2 regions of the Undibacterium sp. Xuan67W genome follow, and region 2 is predicted to be linked to the other one. Evidence: predicted binding sites of a transcription regulator. Region 2 holds the regulator's gene; the other holds the start of a gene.
The links. The regulator NrdR, encoded in region 2, represses ribonucleotide reductase genes. The targets are predictions, from matches to a motif close to CACNANATNTNGTG.
Positions count from the first base shown of each region.

Region 1: ACO0LE_RS13350 (ribonucleoside-diphosphate reductase subunit alpha) is a predicted target of NrdR. The motif match lies at 2,321-2,334, and genes of this name have one in related genera.

Region 1 is NZ_JBMPPN010000014.1:31,219-35,620, reverse strand. Features, by position in the region: gene ACO0LE_RS13365 (two-component system sensor histidine kinase NtrB) at 1-32, shown strand, start outside; gene ACO0LE_RS13360 (sigma 54-interacting transcriptional regulator) at 22-1,575, shown strand; gene ampD (1,6-anhydro-N-acetylmuramyl-L-alanine amidase AmpD) at 1,562-2,206, shown strand; gene ACO0LE_RS13350 (ribonucleoside-diphosphate reductase subunit alpha) at 2,586-4,402, shown strand, end outside.
Region 2 is NZ_JBMPPN010000015.1:4,936-9,337, reverse strand. Features, by position in the region: ZMP/ZTP riboswitch at 258-394, shown strand; gene glyA (serine hydroxymethyltransferase) at 508-1,758, shown strand; gene nrdR (transcriptional regulator NrdR) at 2,053-2,523, shown strand; gene ACO0LE_RS13730 (type IV pilin protein) at 2,553-3,023, opposite strand; gene ACO0LE_RS13725 (pilus assembly protein) at 3,025-4,402, opposite strand, start outside.

The DNA of each region.
Region 1 (4,402 bases), on a different contig from region 2:
CTTTGACTGAGTCATCTGCCCATGAGCACTAAAGACCTGCCAAACAGTCCGCGTATTCTGGTTGTGGATGATGAGGCGCATTTACGTGAGTTGCTGGAAATCACGCTCATCAAGATGGGACTCGATGTCGATAGTGCCGAGACCCTGGAGGTTGCGCGCCAGTATCTGAGTAAAACGACGTATTCGCTGGTTCTGACTGATATGCGCCTACCGGATGGTTCCGGGATGGAGCTGGTGCATGAAGTCGGCCTGCAATATAAAAACACGCCGATTGCGGTGATCACGGCATTTGGCAGTGCGGACAATGCGGTTGTAGCACTGAAAGCTGGTGCATTTGATTACGTGTCCAAGCCGGTTGCACTGGATCAGCTACGCAAACTGGTGCGCTCGGCATTGCAGACCAGTGAAGTACAAAGCAAGCAAAACGTCGAGACTGCACAGGTAGAAAAAATCACGGCATCTTCACTGATCGGACAGTCTGAGGGAATCCGCCATGTGCGTGCCCAGATCAGCCGCTTAGCCCGCAGTATGGCGCCCGTGATCATTACCGGCGAATCGGGAAGTGGCAAAGAACTGGCTGCCCGCGAAATCCATTTGAATAGTGCCCGCTCCGAAAAGGCTTTTATTGCGGTCAACTGCGGAGCCATTCCCGAGGCATTGATGGAAGCCGAATTTTTTGGTTATCGCAAAGGTGCTTTTACTGGTGCCAATGATGATCGCGATGGATTTTTTCAGGCGGCCAGCGGTGGCACGCTGATGCTGGACGAAGTCGCCGATCTGCCTCTGGCGATGCAGGTCAAGTTGCTGAGGGCAATCCAGGAGCGCCGGGTACGCAAGGTCGGCGCTACGACGGAAGAGCCAGTTGATGTTCGCATCATCAGTGCAACGCATCAGAATTTGGCGAATTGCGTGACCGCAGGGAAATTTCGTCAGGATTTGTACTATCGTCTGAATGTGATTGAGTTGCATTTGCCGCCATTGCGCGAACGCCTGACGGATATAGGCGAATTGTCCGAAGGGATTTTACAGCGGCTGACTGCATCCGCTCATACGAACCCCGATCGTTGTGCGACCTTGTTATCCGATAGTGCGCGTCAGGCACTTGCCGAATATGATTTTCCTGGGAATGTCCGCGAATTGGAAAACATCCTGGAGCGTGCGCTAGCCTTCGCCAACGACGGCTGTATCGAAGTCAGTGATCTGGCTTTACGTCCTTCGGCGAAGCCGCTAAGTAGCTCTGTCTCCGGGGCGAGTCTAGTGAGTACGGCATTGCCGGCGACCGTGGTAAGTTTGGATTCTGGTGATGCCTCGTTAGAAAAAGTGTTGTTACAGGACGCAGTCAGCGCCAGTCCGGTGACAACACTGCCGGGTGTTCATGCTGATATATCGATTTTTACTGAGCCGGAATTACCTTGTTCTTTGCCCGATTATCTGGAGCGTATTGAGAAAGAGGTGATACGCCGTGCCTTGGTCAAGACCAGGAATAACCGTACCCAAGCGGCTGAGCTCTTGGGGGTCAGTTTCCGGCAACTGCGCTACCAGATACAAAAACTGAAGATTCATGAGCCGGAATAAACCCGTTCTGCATCCTGCACAACCGGCATGGATGATCGATGCCGGTGGGCGTTGTCCTCAAGCTGAACAAAAGCCGTCGCCGAATTGTGATCATCGTCCCGACGGCGCTGAAATCTCACTATTGGTCATTCACAACATTAGCCTGCCAGCGGGTCAGTTCGGCGGTAGCGCCATTACTGATTTGTTTTTGAATCAGCTCGACGTCATGGCACATCCCAGTTTTACCTCGTTACAGGGCGTCCGGGTCTCTACCCATTTTTTGATACGGCGCGATGGCCAGGTGCTGCAATTCGTTCCTGTCAACTTGCGTGCCTGGCATGCTGGAGTCTCATCGTTTCAGGGGCAGTCAGCGTGTAATAATTTTTCAGTCGGGATTGAGTTGGAGGGGAGTGATCATCAGGCATTCGAGGAGGCGCAATATCTGTCACTGCAGAAATTGACTTTGGCCTTGATACAAGCCTGTCCGATACGACATATCGTCGGCCATCAGGATATTGCTCCTGGCCGCAAGACCGACCCCGGGCCATTTTTTAATTGGAAACAATATAAAAAATTGCTTGTTCATGCTGTTCAGCATGAATCCATGTTAGTACCCACTCATGCGCTGCCTAGCTTTCCTTTAATGCTTTGACTTTGTCAATCTGCAAAGCCAGCCGCAACAATAAAAAATATTCTCTTTTTAACAAAAAAAGCGATTGCGTATCTGCCAGCGCGGCACTAGAATTAGTGCAAATCAAATCTTGCGCACTACATATAGTGGTTTGATTCCAGTTTGTGGCCATTCTCTGTAATGAAGTTTTACTCTGTTTTAATGAGATAAATGATTTAAAAAACAGAGACTTGGCTAAGGTTTTAGATCTGAACTATGCAGTGTGCAACACCAGAAATCACGTAAAAGATCGATGATTGAATCAATGTCTCAATCAATGAGTACATCAAGGATTGCGTCATTCATATCATCGTTAAAGTTAATCAATTAAGTCTCAACCAATGCTGACCCCGGAGGCCAAATGCACTCTTCTCTAGAAATATCAACACCAAGTACCGCTGATCTGTCCGCTTTACAGTCGTCATCAGTCCACCATGCGCCAGCGACGCAAACGCCTGCCTATGGTGAGTACCGTATCATCCGTCGTAATGGTGCTGTAGTTGGGTTTGAGCCTTCCAAAATTGCTATTGCTGTGACTAAAGCCTTTTTGGCCGTTAACGGTGGCCAGGGTGCAGCATCGGCACGTATCCGCGAGCTCGTCGAGCAGTTAACCGCCAGTGTTGTGTCTGCTCTGGTGCGCAGACAGCCAACCGGCGGCACGTTTCATATAGAAGATATTCAGGATCAGGTTGAACTGGCATTGATGCGTTCTGGTGAACATGATGTTGCCCGTGCCTATGTCTTGTATCGTGCTAAGCGTCAGGAAGAACGTCGCCTTCAGTTAGAGTCACAACAATCCTCCAAAACAGATATCGCCGCACCGCAAATTCACGTCGTTGTTGACGGACAGCGCGTCGCACTCGACATCGCACAAGTACGTAAGCTGATCACAGCTGCCTGCGTCGGTCTGGACAAGCTGGCTGATCCGGAAGCGATTTTGTCCGAAACCCTGAAAAATCTGTACGACGGCGTACCGGTGGAAGAACTGCATAAATCAGCAATCCTGGCTGCGCGTGCGCTAATGGAAAAAGAGCCTGCATACAGCCAGGTGACGGCACGTCTCTTATTACATACAGTCCGTAAAGAAGTGTTCGGTAAAGAAGTTGCTCAGCAAGATGCGGCAGCCGAGTATGTGGATTACTTCCCTAAATTTATCAAAAAAGGTATTGAAGCTGATTTGCTGGATGCCAAGCTTGGTCAGTTTGATCTGAAAAAACTTGCCGATGCGCTGGTTGCCGATCGTGATCTGCAATTTGGCTATATTGGTTTGCAAACTTTGTATGATCGCTACTTCCTGCATGTGCGCGGCACCCGTATTGAAATGCCACAAGCATTCTACATGCGCGTTGCGATGGGTTTGGCGATCAGCGAAATCGATCGTGAAGCCCGTGCGATTGAGTTCTACAATCTCCTGTCCAGCTTTGATTTCATGAGCTCGACGCCGACTTTGTTTAACTCCGGCACACAGCGTTCACAGTTATCCTCATGCTATCTGACTACGGTAGCCGATGATCTCGATGGTATTTACGAAGCGATCAAAGAAAATGCCTTGCTGGCGAAATACGCCGGTGGCCTCGGTAATGACTGGACGCCAGTGCGTTCTCTTGGTGCGCACATCAAAGGTACGAATGGTAAATCACAGGGTGTAGTGCCGTTCCTGAAAGTCGTCAACGACACAGCCGTCGCGGTCAATCAAGGTGGCAAACGTAAAGGTGCTGTCTGCGCTTATCTCGAAACCTGGCACATGGATATCGAAGAGTTCCTCGACCTGCGTAAAAACACGGGTGATGATCGCCGCCGTACACATGACATGAATACCGCTAACTGGATTCCTGATCTGTTCATGAAGCGTGTCATGGAAAAAGGCGACTGGACTCTATTCTCCCCATCCGACGTACCTGATCTGCATGACAAATTCGGTAAAGCCTTCGAAACTGCTTACACCGCGTATGAAGCCAAAGCAGCCAGCGGCGAACTCGAACTGTCGAAAAAAATCCCGGCACTCGACTTGTGGCGCAAGATGTTGTCCATGTTGTTTGAAACAGGCCATCCTTGGATTACCTTCAAAGACCCATGCAACATCCGCTCACCGCAACAGCATGTTGGCGTAGTTCACTCGTCGAATCTGTGTACGGAAATTACCTTGAACACCAACGATAGTGAGATCGCGGTGTGCAA
Region 2 (4,402 bases):
CGCCTGATAGAAAATCTTGGTATAACTGTAGCCGTTATTCTATGCGGTTTTATGACATCCGTCTGAAGCGACTGGCGCCATTCGTTGCGCTTCATCAGACTCGGTATCGGATAGAGAGGGATGTCAGAACGACTCCCCCACCAGCCACAGAATCAATTTTCTTAATGTAATCCACGTCTTAATCTACTTTTTAATCCATTTATATCGCAGGCTATTCTTGCTCAATCAGAAGGCTTGACGTAAAATTTGCAAACCATTTCGTCTCACGTGACTGGCGAAAACGTCTTAATCTTGCTATGAATTGCAATAGAACATTCTGGCAGCGACTAACGACGAAGATGGAGATCCATCGGGAAGCGTGAGATTTCAATAGCCGTGCGCCTGGGTAGCCTGGATGGTAAGAACGATCAAGGCTGCTCGCTCTATTTGTCTATGCGCTTTATCTGGCTCGGGCACCTGATCCACTACATTCACTGATTCACCTTCTATCTCAACAGGAAGCTTGTCATGTTCGCAAAAAATCATACTCTCGCCAATATTGATCCCGATTTGTACGCTGTGATCCAACAAGAAAATCACCGCCAACAAGAACACATCGAACTCATCGCCTCAGAAAACTACACCTCGCCAGCAGTCATGGAAGCGCAAGGCTCACAACTGACCAACAAATACGCCGAAGGCTACCCCGGCAAACGCTACTATGGCGGCTGCGAACACGTAGACGTCGTTGAGCAACTTGCGATTGATCGCCTGAAAGAATTATTCGGTGCCAACTTCGCAAACGTACAGCCAAACTCAGGGTCACAAGCGAATCAGGGCGTATTCTTTGCGCTGCTGAATCCAGGCGATACCATCATGGGCATGAGCCTGGCCGAGGGCGGTCACCTGACACATGGTATGCCCTTGAACATGTCGGGCAAGTGGTTCAATGTGGTTTCTTATGGCTTGAACGCGCAGGAAGACATTGATTACGACGCCATGGAAAAACTCGCACGAGAAACCAAACCAAAACTGATTATCGCCGGCGCATCGGCATTCGCATTGCGCATTGATTTCGAACGCTTCAGCAAAATCGCCAAAGAAATCGGCGCTTACTTCATGGTCGATATGGCGCATTACGCCGGCCTGATCGCCGCTGGCGTCTACCCTAACCCGGTACCGTTTGCCGACGTCGTCACATCAACAACCCACAAGAGTCTGCGCGGCCCACGCGGCGGCATCATCTTGTCGAACGATGAAGCGATTGCAAAAAAAATCAACTCCGCAATTTTCCCTGGCCTCCAGGGCGGCCCGCTGATGCACGTCATCGCAGGTAAAGCCGTCGCGTTCAAAGAAGCACTGACACCGGAATTCAAAGCCTATCAAGAGCAGGTCGTAAAAAACGCAGCCGCACTGGCGAACACGCTGACCGAACGCGGTTTGCGCATCGTTTCTGGCCGCACAGAATCTCACGTGATGCTGGTGGATCTGCGCCCTAAAGGCCTGACAGGAAAAGAAGCCGAAGCTATTCTCGGCTCCGCCCACATGACCTGCAACAAAAACGGCATTCCTAACGATCCACAAAAACCAATGATCACCTCTGGCATCCGTCTCGGCAGCCCCGCCTTCACCACACGTGGCTTCAAAGAAGCAGAAGCCATCAAAGTCGGTCATCTGATCGCAGACGTGCTAGACAATCCGAACGATGCAGCAACCATCGAACGCGTCAAAGTCGAAGTCAAAAAACTGACTGACGCCTTCCCTGTCTATGCAGCATAAAACCCCAGCTTGCTAATAAAATGCCACTCAATTCGAGTGGCATTTTTTATACATCAGTCGCTTTAGATAGTCTGGATTGAAGCGTGAAAATAAAATGGGGTAATTCAGGTCGTCAATACACGACAAATCAACGCATCATCAGCGATTAACACGAGCAAATAGCAACATACTCCCACCATGTATTTATGAACCACGCAATACTTTGGTGCGTGAGAAGTCATTTTATGTAATATTGCAGGGGAGTATATAAAATGTATCGCATCTACTGCGACATCATCGATTGGAATAAACATCATGAAATGCCCCTACTGTCACAACGATGACACGCAAGTCATCGACACCCGCGTGCCCGAGGACGGCAACACTATCCGCCGCCGCCGCCGCTGCGCCAATTGCGATAAACGCTTCACCACCTATGAACGTATCGAACTCATCATGCCATCCATCGTCAAAAAAAATGGCAGCAGAACAGAATTTGAACCCGCAAAATTACGCGCCAGCCTGATGTTAGCCCTGCGCAAGCGCCCGGTATCGGCAGAAGCAGTCGACACCGCAATCCAACGCATAGAAGAAAAATTATTATCCAGCGGCGAACGTGAAGTCATCTCTGGCTACATAGGAGAGCTCGTCATGAGAGAACTCAAACGTCTGGACAAAATCGCCTATATCCGCTTTGCCTCTGTGTATAAGAGCTTTGAGGATGTGTCTGAGTTTGCTGAGGCGATTCAGGAGATTGCCAAAGAAAAAAAGCTGAAACCCGATTGAGTTTCAGCTTTTTAAGCATGTCACTAAATTTATCTGGCCCAACAATCTGCTGAAGTTTGCGGTGCAACCAAGTTTGCGTTAGTTTGCTGACCGATGTTATTTAAAATATATGATCCACATTTATCACCAGCCATTGCTTTTCCTGCCACTGGGACTGCCTGTATCGTATAACCAGCAGCGGTAGGTGAACCAGCTACGAACGAAATTGTGTACTGACTAGGATTCGCAGCTTTGGGTGATGATAACCAAGGCAGAACCACTGCAGTACCCGCTAAATTTTGGTCATAACGATTGTTCTCGGTAAAATATCGCTCCAAAAATTGCGCATTCTCCAGCAATACGCCCCTAACCTCTGCACGCCTACTTTTACGAACGTTTTCGAGATAACTTGATACCGCGATTGCGGTGAGTATCGCCATAATCACAGCGACAATCATCATTTCAATCAATGTAAAACCATTCATCTTGGTCTTCTGAAACATATCTGAGCTCGCTTTCATATCAATCTTTACCAAGAATTTGGCGCCATAATCTTAAGGAGGGAATCTGTTGCGCACCGCCCAAATTACCTCCGGTGCCAACTGGTGTGCCACCAGTTAAATTTCCTTTCGTGTCGGTTTGGTAGGAGATAACACCTCCTTTTTTTCTTAATATAGTATTGCCGAATGTCAATGGACCCGCAACACCGCTAGCCGTGACGTCGCTTGCATCGATAACATTATCATGATTAGTATCAAATGCTTTAAATGGAGTAGCACCGCCAGTAACGGCATCTATCACCAAGTTGACCGATGTTCCATCAGTAATACAAGGATCAGTAGAGCCACCAGGAATAATTGTGGTGTAGGCGACCGCGGTATAGACTACCTCAGGATCAATCACCACTCGCTCTCCCGCTGCAAGATTAATATACCAACCTCTCTTTGTCGCCCAATTCACTGAATTATTACTCAACAGCGTCAGACCAGTACCGGCCGGACTAAAGGTTTGTTGTACCAAACTGGACAGACTTCCAATCGTAGTTGGTGTGACATTAGGAATGCCACTATTGTCCCAAACTCCGTAGATAGATTGAATATCTACAATTGATGGATCGGTACTCTCAAATAATTTACCAGTGCCAAAAGTAACGATTAATCCACCTAATGGATGCAGATATAAATCGGGCTGCACAGTAATAGGTTGAGCCTTACCCGACATTACCGCCTGATATAATCGTGATCCAGAGAAAGCTACCGATGCTCCAGATGGCGTAAAGTCGAATTTCCACAAATTGCCTTGCAAATCTCCTGCATAAGCAGCAGAAATAGTGGAATTACTGTCGATAACCAAGCGCGGTGTAGCCAAACCATTCGGTAAAGCCGCACTTCCGACACCCGTATCTACTTTAGTAATTGCGCCAGTACTCAAATTCACGATAAACAGCATCGCTCTTTTCGAATTACTCTCATAACCATTACCAAACACAGCGACCCAATCACCATTGGGAGCTCGTCCAACTTGCGGACTGCCAATCGTATAACCCAGTTCTGGATCATCTGATGAATTAACTTCCCACAAAACATCGGTACTACTAAAATTAGCCGACGTAGTAATGTCCAAGGCATAAATACCACGTCCGCCAGCACCTGTAGAGCCGACCAACACAGTCTTCCAGCCCCCCAAATACGCGTCTGCAATAGTCGGAGTGCCGTTTACATAAAATTTATGCGTATAAGCAGGGTCTGCCAAACTAGGCAAATTCGCGATCACTGTCTTAGGAATATAGGCGAAATCCTCACGACCATCACTCGACCTGAACGCGTGTAGCATACCGTCGTTAGCGCCAACATACACCCGAGGATTGCCACGGTTCTTCTTAATACCACTATAGAATGAA